DNA from 3 places in the Bacillus sp. Marseille-Q1617 genome. Region 1 is predicted to be linked to each of the others. Evidence: riboswitches for the same ligand, from Rfam matches in the RefSeq annotation. Region 1 holds a riboswitch; each other region holds the start of a gene.
What was found. A riboswitch is a leader RNA that binds a small molecule or an ion and turns the genes downstream of it on or off. The one in region 1 is predicted to bind lysine.

Region 1 (4,298 bases):
ACGGAAATAACCGTACTTGGTGGCGTTATTCTTAGATGTGAACGCAATGTAAATTCCATAGATCGCATGGAAATACAATGGTAGGAAGATGATAAAGATTTCAAGGAAATAGCGGAAAGGCAGACTTTCCATAAAATGTGCCGCTTGATTAAATGATTCTTCCCCGCCTGTTGCAAAATGGTTCACGACTAAATGCTGAGTTAAAAATAATCCAACTGGAATAACACCTAGTAATGAATGAAGCCTGCGATAATTGAATTCTCGATTTCCAGCCATGATTTACCCCCCTTAATCATAAAATATGAGGCCGTTTTCTAACCAACATATTCATTAGACTACGATACATATTTTATGTTGTAACAATTATGTGACAAGTTTCATTTTACTCCCATAGAGTGTAAGCGTCAAGAAAACGTATACATAAATTCGACAATATCGCTAAAATATTTTTAATATAAAGATAAAGAAAAAAACTGACTAAATATGTGTTTAAAAGTTTGAAAATTCTAATTATTAAACAAAAACATTATACCGCCAAAATATCCCAACTTTCATTTTACATGTTTGGGATGATAATTCTTCCTTTCATGTATATAATAGTTTTATAGAAAGAGGGGATTTACTTGGAACAGAAAAAAGAAGAAATCTATGAACCAACCGTTCCAATTTTCGGCTATGAAATGATAAGGGACATCCTGCTTCCGGATATTTTAGGAAAGCACACTCCCGAGATTTTATATTGGGGAGGCAAGCAGCTCTCCAGAAAATTTCCCCTTCAATCAATGGATGAATGCTCATCCTTTTTTGATGAGGCAGGCTGGGGAACGCTGACGGTTGTCGAACAAAAGAAAAACGAAATGACCTTTGAATTGCGCGGTTCGTTTGTTGAGAGACGCTTATCACTTAAGTCAGATGTTACATTTAAATTGGAAGCCGGTTTTCTTGCTGAGCAGATCCAGCTCCAAAAGAAATGCACGACTGAAGCTGCAGACGAGATACATAAACGTAATCAATCCGTGAAGATCACCGCTCGCTGGGATGAAAAAGATAAAGTAGAATAGCTGGGCACGAACGAAATAGATGAATGAAAAGGGTTGACTCCGGATGAGGAGTCAACCCTTTGTTGGTTAAAGCGTCACTTCTTCAACTTGGACGGCATCCAATTTGAACGCCGTATGTAAGACTCCGGCAGCTTTCTGCATATTTTCCTGATCGACCACAGCCGACACTTTGATTTCAGACGTACTGACCATTTTGACGACAATATCATTTTGAGCCAGGACCTCGAACATTTCTGCAGCCACTCCCGGGTTTGAAATCATCCCGGATCCGACAATGGATACCTTGGCAAGGTCGCGTTCATGTTCGATATGAGTGAAGCCCAGTTCTCCCTGGTTCTTTTCCAATACAGCCAATGCATCATCCAGGTCATGTTCCTTGATTGAAAAAGATAGATTCGTGGTATTACGGTCTGTCTGGCTCTGGATGATGATGTCCACGTTCAAATGATTTTTAGCAAGGGTGGTGAATACTGATGACAAGCCTGTCAGGGCATTTCCGAGTCCAAACACAGTCACCCGTACAATTTCGTCTTCGAATGCGACACCTCTTACCACTAAATTCTGTTCCATGCTTGCTTCCTCCTCAATATACGTACCTTCCACTTTTTCAAGGCTCGATCTCACTTCTAATGGGATTTGATAATTCTTTGCAAATTCAACCGCCCGCGGATGCAGGACACCTGCACCTAAATTGGCGAGTTCCAGCATTTCATCATACGAGATGGAAGGCAGTTTTCGTGCACCTTCAATATAACGCGGGTCAGACGTATAGACGCCGTCGACGTCCGTATAAATATCACAGCGGTCAGCTTTCAACGCAGCAGCGATTGCCACAGCTGTCGTATCGGATCCCCCGCGTCCTAGTGTGGTGATTTCACCGGATGGCGTCATTCCTTGGAACCCAGCTACAATCACGACTTTTCCGCCTTGAAGCTGTGTTGTCATTTTCTCGGTATGGATATTGGTGATGCGTGCATTGCTATGAACGGATTCTGTCTCGATCCCGGCCTGCCAGCCAGTATACGAAATGGCCTCCTGACCGGCTTGCAGCAATGCCATCGTCAAGAGAGAGATTGTCACTTGTTCGCCCGTGGATAAAAGCATATCCATTTCTCTTTTGCTTGGGTGAGAAGTGATTTCCCTTGCTAAACCGACTAATGTATCAGTTGTTTTCCCCATTGCGGACACGACAACCACCACATCATTTCCCCGATTCTTCTCCTCCAAAATTCTTGACGCAACATTTTGAATTTTTTCAACAGAACCTACTGATGTTCCACCGAATTTTTGAACGATAATACTCACAGCTTCTCCTTCTTTCTCTTTGAGTGTAGAAATGGAATCTTTTTTCTGAAGAGAATCATCTGACTACTGCACAAATCCCGCTGCCGGCTGAATGATCTAAACACCTGCAGTCTCATGCCTGATAACAAAAAAAGCAATGAGACGGATATCTCATTGCTTTATGAACTTAGAGTAATAATACTGAGTCGTTCATCGGCATTGTGAGATAGCTCTCCAAGATTGATTCATCTTGACAATCCTGCATTTCTTAAACGCAGGACCAGCGGAATTAGTATGAGCCTAACACCACTTCGGCGAATCTCCCCTTTCCAGACATCTCAACAGAGCCCATACTCCTCTTTGCCTGTACTCTTGAAGCTCGCACCTCTATCACCACTATTTAAAGTGATAATGTTTTAAATTATCGATAATTATAGCACACGAAAAAAATGGAAGCAATGAGTTTTTTCAAGAATTTTTCCTTTTAATTTTTTGCTCATTTCCTGGAAAAAAGAAGAGAGGCGGAACCAAGCAAGCTTGGGACTGCCTCTCTTCTTTTTTCCGGGACTTTTCAGCTTCAGCTGAAAAGCAAGTGAAACGAACTTTCACCCGAATGAGCCAAAAATTATCCTGGGGACCCTATTCCTGCAGTTTCTCACGCAAAACCTTCGCCACTGCTTCCGGAATCCCGATATCCTGAAATTCTACCACCGTTGCTTCCTTCATCTTCTTCATGGAACCGAAATGCTTCAGAAGCTGCTTCTTCCGCTTCGGTCCGATCCCGTCGATTTCATCAAGAATGGACTGGAATGCACCCTTTCCGCGGAGCTGGCGGTGGAATGTGATGGCAAACCGGTGGACTTCGTCCTGGATCCGCTGCAGCAGGTAAAATTCCTGGCTGCGTTTTTCGAGCGGCACGATCTGCAATGGATTCCCGTATAGGAGTTCCGATGTCTGGTGTTTATCGTCCTTCGCGAGACCGCCCAAGGGTATATCAAGTCCCAATTCATTTTCCAGCACTTCACGGGCCGCTTCGATTTGGCCTTTCCCTCCGTCGATGATGATGAGGTCAGGAAGCGGGAGTCCGTCTTTCAATACTCTTGAATACCTTCTTCTCACCACTTCGCGCATGGATTCATAATCATCCGGACCTTTGACGGTCTTTATTTTGTATTTACGGTATTCTTTCTTTGCAGGCTTTCCGTCTATGAATACAATCATTGCCGACACAGGGGCCGAGCCTTGTATATTTGAGTTGTCAAAAGCTTCGATCCTGAATGGGGTGTAAATCCCCATCTGTTCGCCCAGTCTTTCGATCGCTTTGATCGTTCTCTCTTCGTCCCGCTCGATCAAGGCGAATTTCTCATCAAGCGCCTGCTTGGCATTTTTTTCCGCTAATTTCACCAGCTCTTTCTTCTTGCCTCTCTTTGGCTGCGTGACCTTCACTTCAAGGAGTTTCATAGCGAGTTCTTCATCGATTGATTCGGGCAGAAAGATTTCTCTCGGTTTGAAATGGTTTGCTTTTGAATAAAACTGGCCCAAAAACGTAAGAAATTCATCTTCCGGTTCGTTGTACAGCGGAAACAGAGAAACGTCCCGTTCAATCAACTTCCCCTGCCTCACAAAAAACACCTGTACACACATCCATCCTTTATCAACCGCAAAACCGAACACATCACGGTCGGTAAAATCCGTCATCGTCATCTTCTGTTTTTCCATCGTTGCTTCTATATGAAGGATTTGATCACGGAATTCCTTTGCCCGCTCAAACTCAAGGTTTTCAGAAGCTTCCTTCATTTTTTCGGAAAGTTCATTCTTGATTTCTTTGTATCCCCCGTTTAAGAATCTGGCAATTTCATCGGTCATTTCCCTGTACGTATCCTTGCTCACTTCCTTCACACAAGGGGCGAGGCATTGACCCATATGATAATAGAGACAGACTCTGTCTGGCAT
Region 2 (4,298 bases), on a different contig from region 1:
TCATGCCTACTACCACGACGGCAGCGAAAAGAAAATGATCAAAACAGACGGAGCGGAAATCGCCATTCCTTCCGATATCCCTGAGCAAGGAGTAAAATTCGTCGCTAAATGGGATAATCACGAAATTGTCTGGTTCTTCGTGGGAGTGCGGACGGGAATCCCGACGAATGGGCGGACTTTTTAGATGCAAACTCATTTTAAATGAAGTATTTTTTGTATGTAGAGACCCAATTTCCATAATCCTGAATCTTTTCACCCCCATCAAACGTATCTATAGTAGCTGTAAAATACACTGAGTGAGGTGTTGACCATGTTTTTCAGGATTTTTCATAAATCAAACCGCTTCACGAAAATCGCTCTGTTGACCGCTGCTGTACTTCTGCTCCTTGGCGGGTTATCTTTACTGGTACTTTAGGGATTCAGCCGCCGAACGGGATTCCTTTTAAGAAGAAAATATTTTTGTACTTTCATGGAGGGAAACTAAATATGGTTACTTTACAAAAGATGACCCCCGCTGAATTTCAGCAATATCTCGAAACAGCCGTTGCAGATTATGCGAAGGAAAAAGTGTCAGCGGGAAACTGGGAAGAAAAAGGATCTTTGCAAAGAGCACAGGAAGAATTCAGCAATCTTCTTCCGGATGGAGAGAATTCCGAAAATAACTACTTATACACGATTCTGAATGAGAGCGCTGAACATACAGGGATCATATGGCTCGCCAAGCAATCTTCTGAAAAAGCGTTCATCTATGATATCCGCATCCTGGAAGAGCACCAGGGAAAAGGTTACGGCAAAGAAGCAATGAAAGAAATAGAAGAGAAAGCAAAACAAATCGGGGTGAATAAGATCGGTCTGCATGTATTCGGGCATAACAAGATCGCCAGGGGATTATATGAAAAGATCGGTTATAAAACCACCAACGTGGTAATGGAGAAGGAAATTTTCTGACTTCTATCTAAAAAAGAACCTTTGCCTTCCAACCCGGCAAAGGTTCTTTCCATTTAACGGTCCAGCCTCACCAGATCCGCATACGTTTCCCGCTCGATTACAACTCGAGATTCGCCGTCCTTCACAAACACCACGGCCGGACGCGGAATCCGGTTATAATTATTCGCCATCGAATACCCGTAAGCGCCCGTACTGAACACAGCAAGCGTGTCCCCGAAGTTCACCGGCGGAAGCATCAGATCCCAGATCAGCATGTCACCTGACTCACAGCACTTCCCTGCAATGCTGACAAGCTCCGTGCATTCCTCATTCGGACGGTTCGCCAGCACCGCATGATATTTCGCGCCGTACAGTGCCGGACGCAGATTATCGGTCATGCCGCCATCCACTGACACATACGTGCGCACGTCAGGGATGATTTTCTTCGACCCGACTTTGTACAGCGTGGTCCCTGCTTCCGCAACGATGCTGCGTCCTGGTTCCACCCATACTTCCGGCAGCGGATACCCATTCTCGCCGAAGCTTTCCTTCACGCAGTCCGTGATCGCTTTTACATATTCGGAGATCGGAAGCGGCTTGTCTTCTTCCGTATAACGCACCCCGAAGCCTCCCCCGATATTCAAAACCGGCAGCGTAACTTCGCATTCCAGCCTTACACTTTGAAGAAAATCGGACAGAACGGTGATTGCCTGCTGAAATCCGTCCAGCTCAAAAATCTGCGACCCGATATGGGAATGGATCCCGAGTACATTGTAATGCGGCTTGCATAGGGCGATTTGCATCGCGCGGTCGGCCTGGCCGGTCGAAATCCCGAATCCGAACTTCGAATCATCCTGCCCCGTCATGATGTAGTCATGGGTATGGGCCTCGACACCCGGCGTCACACGTAGCAGGATGTTCACCTGGTGTTCACGCTCTTTCGCCAGCTCATGCAGGAGCTCAAGCTCAAGGAAGCTGTCGACCACGAAGCAGCCAATCTCCGCATCAAGCGCCATCACCATCTCTTCTTCAGACTTATTATTCCCGTGAAAATGAATCCGTTCTGCCGGGAATCCTGCTTCGAGCGCCGTGTACAACTCCCCTCCGGACACGACGTCCAGCGACAGATTCTCCTCTTCCGCAAGGCGCACCATTTCTTTGCACATAAACGCCTTGCTCGCATATGCCACTTGGAACTCGAGCCCGCTCTCGATGAACGCCTCGCGGAACTCGCGTGCATTGCGGCGGATCATGTTCTCATCATAGACCATCAGCGGAGTTCCGTACAATGCGGTAAGCTCGCCCGTACTCATCCCGCCGATTTCCAATTGTCCTTGTACATTCGTTTCCATTGCTGTCATATTGAATCTCCTCCTGAAACCCCTCCGAAAAAAACTACACAAAAAAACCGTATGAAGCGATGCTCATACGGTTTCCTGATCAAAACGAAGAACGTTCTGAAGAATTCTGTATTAACATCTCTTCAATAGTTCTCCACAACGTGACCATTGTGACAGTCTGACACTTGTTCAATGCCAGCCCAACAGGAAACCGATAGGCTGCTTCCCGTTTCGGCGATCTGCCTTTCACTTTCCGTCCCGGGATCCATCATCCTCAGGAAAGCTACTCCTCATTCTCGCGCCTCTATTATCAGAGAGTAAGTTTATAGTTTTGTAAAGACACTATACCACCCGGGTGGAAAAATTGTCAATCTATTATGTTATATTCTTATTTTGAGCCTTATCAGGGGAAACCCCGTCGATCGTAAAGTGAATACTTTCATCGATGCATCCAAGGAGCGCTTCCTTCACATATTCCGTTAATTCCTTTTTCACGTCTTCAATCGATTCATCTAACCATCCACCCGTGACTCTGCCCTTTGAATAGAAACATATTGGATACATTCCACTCTTCTTGCCCAACAGATTTTTAAACCGTTAAAAAAGTTTATAAAACAGCCAATCTTTTATCATTTCACAGTGGATTTGAACCTATTTTTTGAAAAAGTAGTTTTCGAGCTAAAAATATATCCCCCTTTTGCTATGATTAGAGGAGCCATACCAAATAATTGTGCCGGAATCCAAATAATTGTGCCACTTGTCGATTTATCTCTATCTGACTCTAACGATTGAAGACTCTCTACATATGAAACAAAACGGAAGAACCCCTTTCTCTTTCCCCCGATAAACTACACAAAAAAATAATCCAATCTTCTTCCTTGACTTTTTCACCAGCATATATAATAATAAATATCGAATTAGAATTATTATAAACTATTAATAATTCTCAATCCCACATACTACTTTTAGGAGGAATTTACACTATGTCTTTAATCGGATCAGAAGTAAAACCATTCACAGCACAAGCATACAAAGATGGTGAGTTCATCACTGTCACTGACGAAAGCCTGAAAGGTCAATGGAGCATTTTCTGCTTCTACCCTGCAGACTTCACATTCGTATGCCCTACAGAACTTGAAGACCTTCAAAATAACTACGAAGCTCTTAAAGAGCTTGGCGTAGAAGTATATTCCGTTTCTACAGATACTCACTTTACACATAAAGGCTGGCACGACAGCTCAGAAAAAATCGGTAAAATCAGATACGCGATGATCGGGGATCCATCTCAAACAATCTCCCGCAACTTCGAGGTATTGAATGAAGAAGAAGGTCTAGCTGACCGCGGAACATTCATCATCGATCCAGATGGTGTCATCCAAACAGTTGAAATCAATGCAGGCGGCATCGGCCGTGACGCAGACATCCTAATCGGCAAAATCAAGGCTGCACAATATGTGCGCAAAAACCCAGGCGAAGTTTGCCCGGCTAAATGGCAGGAAGGTTCTGAAACACTTAAGCCAAGTCTTGATCTAGTTGGTAAATTATAAGGAGTGCAGTAAATCATGCTCGAAGCAGATATTAAGGCACAATTAGAACAGTACCTGCAAATGATGGAAGGCGATATCGTCCTGAAAGTCTCAGCAGGTGATGATGACATTTCTAAGGACATGCTGGCTCTAGTCGAAGAGCTTTCATCCATGTCCCCTATGATCTCTGTCGAAAATGCTGACCTTCCAAGAACACCAAGCTTCAGCGTGAATCGTGCAGGAGAGGAAGATACCGGTGTCCATTTCGCCGGTATCCCGCTCGGCCATGAATTCACTTCCCTGGTGCTTGCCCTTCTTCAAGTCAGCGGCAGAGCCCCGAAAGTGGACCAGAGTGTCATCGATCGAATCAAGAGCGTCAAAGGCGAGCATCACTTCGAAACATATGTCAGCCTGAGCTGCCATAACTGCCCTGACGTTGTACAGGCCCTCAACATCATGAGTGTGCTCAATCCGAACATCACTCACACGATGATCGACGGTGCTG
Region 3 (4,298 bases), on a different contig from region 1:
CCCCCCACTCCCTTCAAGCTGACTTGACGGAAGAAAAGAATGAGTGCAATCGCTAATGCGAATAAGCTTCCATATAATAATGACTTAGTGACATCTGTATTTTCAAATACAGGTAAGATATCGAACGAACCAACTGCCTTATATCCAGTCCAAAGCATCATACCGACTGTTCCGACAACCAGGGCGATGATCGGCCATGCGAGATCGCCTACCGACCCTTTAGAGCTTACAGGCAGATCGTTCTTAAGCTCACCCGGGATCTCTTTATCCGGGTCATAAAGGTTGCCTGTCGTCACCGCTCTTTCTTCATGTTCCTTCATCTTTCCAAAATCAAAGCCTCTATAAGCAACGATCAACACTAGTAATAACGCTGCCCAAACATACAGATTCATAGGAATCATCTGGATGAATGCAGAAAATGCTGTGTATTCAGTGATGCTGTGTGTGGCAAGAATAGAGCCGATGATTCCAATGATATATGCTCCCCAGCTTGATACCGGTGATACCACACAGACCGGTGCCGATGTCGAATCGATGATATAAGCTAGTTTCGCACGGGAAATTTTGTGACGGTCCGTGATCGGTCTTGCAACCTGTCCGACCGCAAGCGCATTGAAATAGTCATCAATAAAAATAATGATACCTAAAACAGCCGCCAATAATTGCGCGCCTCTTCTTGTCTTCACCCGTTTCATCGCCCATTCACCGAATGCGCGGCTTCCGCCGGAAATGTTTACGAAAGCGGTGATGACGCCAAGAATCAATAAGAATAAAATGATGTACACATTCCAGGTATTCAATCCACCGTCGGCAACGAAAATGCCCTTGACGGCTTCCCATATCTTACTGAAAGTGCCTGTAATTGAGAAATCTGTGATTAGAAGTGCTGAAGCGATGATCCCTACACCCAGCGAGAGCAGTACGCGCCTCGTCAAGATAACCATCAGGATGGCTAAAAGGGGCGGGATGATTGAGTAAATTGTGTTTTCCATAATGTCCTCCTCCTATTTGATAGGGGGGGAACCTCATTGCATGACAGAGGAATAAAAAAAGGTAATGATAGAGGATCCTATCATTACCTTTAATGAGTAATGTAAGTGCTCCATCACGATCTGTAGCTCCCCATCATAGAGTATCCCCTATAATGACAGTGTTACCCTTCTTCAAGATAACCCCAGCACATATGCTTCTGACAAACATATCTGCTTCGGCAAAGGTTCCCTTTCATCTGTTGTCTCAGTTGTCATCCTCAAACAGCTTACTCTTGAACCCTGCACCTCTACCCCATCGGATTGATGATGTGGTTATGATATTAAAATTTCCTTTCTTAATATATCAAACTATCACTTTTTTGACAACTTTTTTATTGGGAAAGTGCGAGTACATGTTTTTCCATTCTTGATTACCGCAGTTGATTTCCGTGCAAGACTTCGCTTTTCGCGGGTGACCTGTGAGCCTCCTCGGCTTCGCCTGCGGGAAGAAAAGCGGAAGGGCTTTGTTCAGAGGCGTGTGGCATAAGGCGAATCGGCCACGAAGGCGTTCTTTGCCTTCTTGGACGAGTTGACTTATGACATGTGCCTCTAAGCCCTGGAGCTGGACAGGTCTCACATTGGCCACTTCTCCCGCAGGAGTCTTCGTCTTGCACTCCAACCAACTGCTGGAGCCAGCTATAATAGTATCTATACAAAAGAGTAGATGGTGATATCATAACACCTGAATCAATTCGTCGGGATTTCAATCGATGGTGATGTACCGTCGCCGCTGTTGTTGAAGAACTGAGGTACATCAAGGTGGACGGTATCCATGGCGATGAGTACATCCTGTTTGATGGTTTCTGTTTTGGTTGCAAACGGGATGATGATCTGGACATTGACGGTCAGGGTCACATAGACTTTGACCAGGGCATTGTTTATCCCGAACTCTTCTACTGTATGTTTAATGTCCGAACGCACGTCCCCAATTGAATGGAACCTGATCGGGACTTTAGGTCCCAAGTTCCCGAGTAAGGCGTTATTCGTAGCTTGACCAAGAGGAACAGAATACACGATTCCTTCATCCGCTTTTGTGCCTTCCTCGTCGATTTCTATGTCCGTGATGTATTCCAGATTTTCGATATTCCCTTTTTCAGCTTCCTTTAAATATAGTTGGACTAAATTAGTGATTTCTCCCTGAACGCGGTTGATGTTCTGTGTATTGAAACTGAGAGAGACCACCTCCCCTTCTGCATTTTTGACTTCTTCCGTTATTTCCTCTAACTCAATGGATCCTGCCACCTTTTTGTTGATCGCTTTATTGATGACCATCGTACCGATTCTGCTCGTTTGCGTTTCTGCATAAGCAAGCAGGGTTGGCTTCAAGCCCAGGTTTACGATCCAGAGACCCGCCCCTGTGGAAAAGATAAAGAAAACGATGGTGATGATCATCACGTGGCGAAAAGGCAGCGGTCCTCCTCTTCGGGGTTTGTGTGTTTTAAACTTTGACAAAAAAATCCCCCCTTACAAGCTATTCTTATGCTCTTTAAGGAGGGTTTAACGCAAAAATTTATTTTATTTTAGCGGCTGCCGGTTCATATTCGGCATCAAAACCGATGATGACTTTATCAAGCTCGCTCTGTAAGTCCAATTCATATGGAGAATAAAGCTCTTCCCCGTCTTCTTCTATCACCCGGATGACAGGCCTGTCCGTCAGTCCTTTATTCTGACCGGTGACAATCCCTTTTTTTCCGTCATTCAATTCAACAACCATCCCGTTCGGATAAATGGCGACGGATCTCCTGAACGCTTCTATGACATTCATGTCAAATAAGGAACCCGATCCCGCGTAAAGGATTTCCAGCGCTTCATGTGGAAGCATCGCTTTTCGGTACACGCGATTGGATGTCATCGCATCAAAGACATCTGCCACTGCAATGATCTTAGCGAAAGGATGTATATCATCCCCTTTTAGGCCCCGGGGATATCCTGAGCCGTCCAATCTTTCATGATGCTGATAGGCACAGTGAGCCACCAATAGAGATACAGACTGAAGTTTTCTAAGAATATCAAATCCGTGCTCGGTATGTTTCTTGACTTCCATGAACTCATCTTCTGTAAGTTTTCCCGGTTTCATAAGAATGTCTTCAGATACCAGCATCTTGCCAACATCATGAAGAATCGCTCCTATCCCTAGTTCCTCCAGCTGTTTTTGGGAAAGATTCAGTTCGATCCCAATCGAGAGTGTATATAACGTTACATTGAAAGAATGATGAAATACATAAGAATCATAGGCAAAGACGTCTGTAAGTACGGTCAGCAGCTCGTCATTCCCCTTGACTTCCTTTAAGACAACGTCGATAATCTGTTTCAGTTGTTTCGCGCTGTCCGCCAGTACAAGTAAATTCTGGGGCATTTTTGCTTCATTGATCCGGCTGAATACTTCTTCAATACCGGCAACCGCTTCATGTCGTACTTTGCTCGGTACAGACTCGGTGACTTTAATACCATTAGACAGGGAATCTTCAATATAGACATACTGAATATTAAGCTCCTGCAAACGGTAAATCATCCGTTCCGTGATCGCAACATTTTGCTGGATCAGCGCATGACCCCTTACATTATATACAGTTGTCGCCATAACCATTCCCGGCCTCAAAGCCCTAGTTGATATCAGCCTCATAGAATTCTCCTATGTAATTCCTTCATTTTTCGACATATTTTACTAGTACCTCCATTATAATGGATAAAAAAGGCGTTGCAAGCTGTATTTAAGCAAAACATGGTAAATATTCATGAAAGAATATTAAGGGGGAGTAAAGGTGGAAGATGTCTAAGCAGTTTGAGGGGTTTTTTGAGGTGAGCCTTATAGGGATGATTTAAAAAATCTCGGGACAAAACTAAAAAGCCAAGCTAATGATAACGGGTTCTGTTTTGGAGTACAAAATTGCAATCTACACCGCAAAATGTGGTAGTAATTGCAGATGTATTTACATCTAATCTTACCCGACAAAGTGAACAAAAGCGGAACCCCTCGAGCCAGATGAAAGAATCGGTAACATTGGATGATTACATAAGGGGAGAAATTTCCCTTAATGAAGAAATGGAACTGAAAACAGTAAAAATAAAGGGAAGTTTTACTTCTATTTACTTGAAAAACTTTAAAATTGGGGATCTGTGCAAGATTAGAAGGAATTTTTCCCCTTATTTCCCCCTATCCAAGCGAGCTTCAGCAGATTAACGGAAAAAATTCCCCTTATATATATCTTTAGTTACTCTATAAAGGATAAGGTATTATGTGCATCCAAAGAGCGAGCGTGAGGAGGA

Region 2: linked by a shared signal. The riboswitch ahead of lysA (diaminopimelate decarboxylase) and the one ahead of HWX64_RS17505 (aspartate kinase) in region 1 are both predicted to bind lysine.
Region 3: linked by a shared signal. The riboswitch ahead of HWX64_RS15660 (Na+/H+ antiporter NhaC family protein) and the one ahead of HWX64_RS17505 (aspartate kinase) in region 1 are both predicted to bind lysine.

What each region holds. Positions count from the first base shown of each region.
Region 1 covers NZ_CAHJXM010000003.1:53,078-57,375, reverse strand. Annotated here, with positions in the region: gene HWX64_RS17515 (succinate dehydrogenase cytochrome b558 subunit) at 1-276, opposite strand, end outside; gene HWX64_RS17510 (YslB family protein) at 624-1,061, shown strand; gene HWX64_RS17505 (aspartate kinase) at 1,128-2,366, opposite strand; lysine riboswitch at 2,565-2,743, opposite strand; gene uvrC (excinuclease ABC subunit UvrC) at 2,985-4,298, opposite strand, start outside.
Region 2 covers NZ_CAHJXM010000001.1:603,384-607,681, reverse strand. Annotated here, with positions in the region: gene HWX64_RS03000 (hypothetical protein) at 1-184, shown strand, start outside; gene HWX64_RS02995 (GNAT family N-acetyltransferase) at 487-948, shown strand; gene lysA (diaminopimelate decarboxylase) at 1,002-2,288, opposite strand; lysine riboswitch at 2,407-2,582, opposite strand; gene HWX64_RS02985 (hypothetical protein) at 2,643-2,831, opposite strand; gene ahpC (alkyl hydroperoxide reductase subunit C) at 3,251-3,814, shown strand; gene ahpF (alkyl hydroperoxide reductase subunit F) at 3,827-4,298, shown strand, end outside.
Region 3 covers NZ_CAHJXM010000002.1:858,019-862,316, reverse strand. Annotated here, with positions in the region: gene HWX64_RS15660 (Na+/H+ antiporter NhaC family protein) at 1-992, opposite strand, end outside; lysine riboswitch at 1,108-1,290, opposite strand; gene yunB (sporulation protein YunB) at 1,719-2,483, opposite strand; gene HWX64_RS15650 (HD-GYP domain-containing protein) at 2,542-3,618, opposite strand.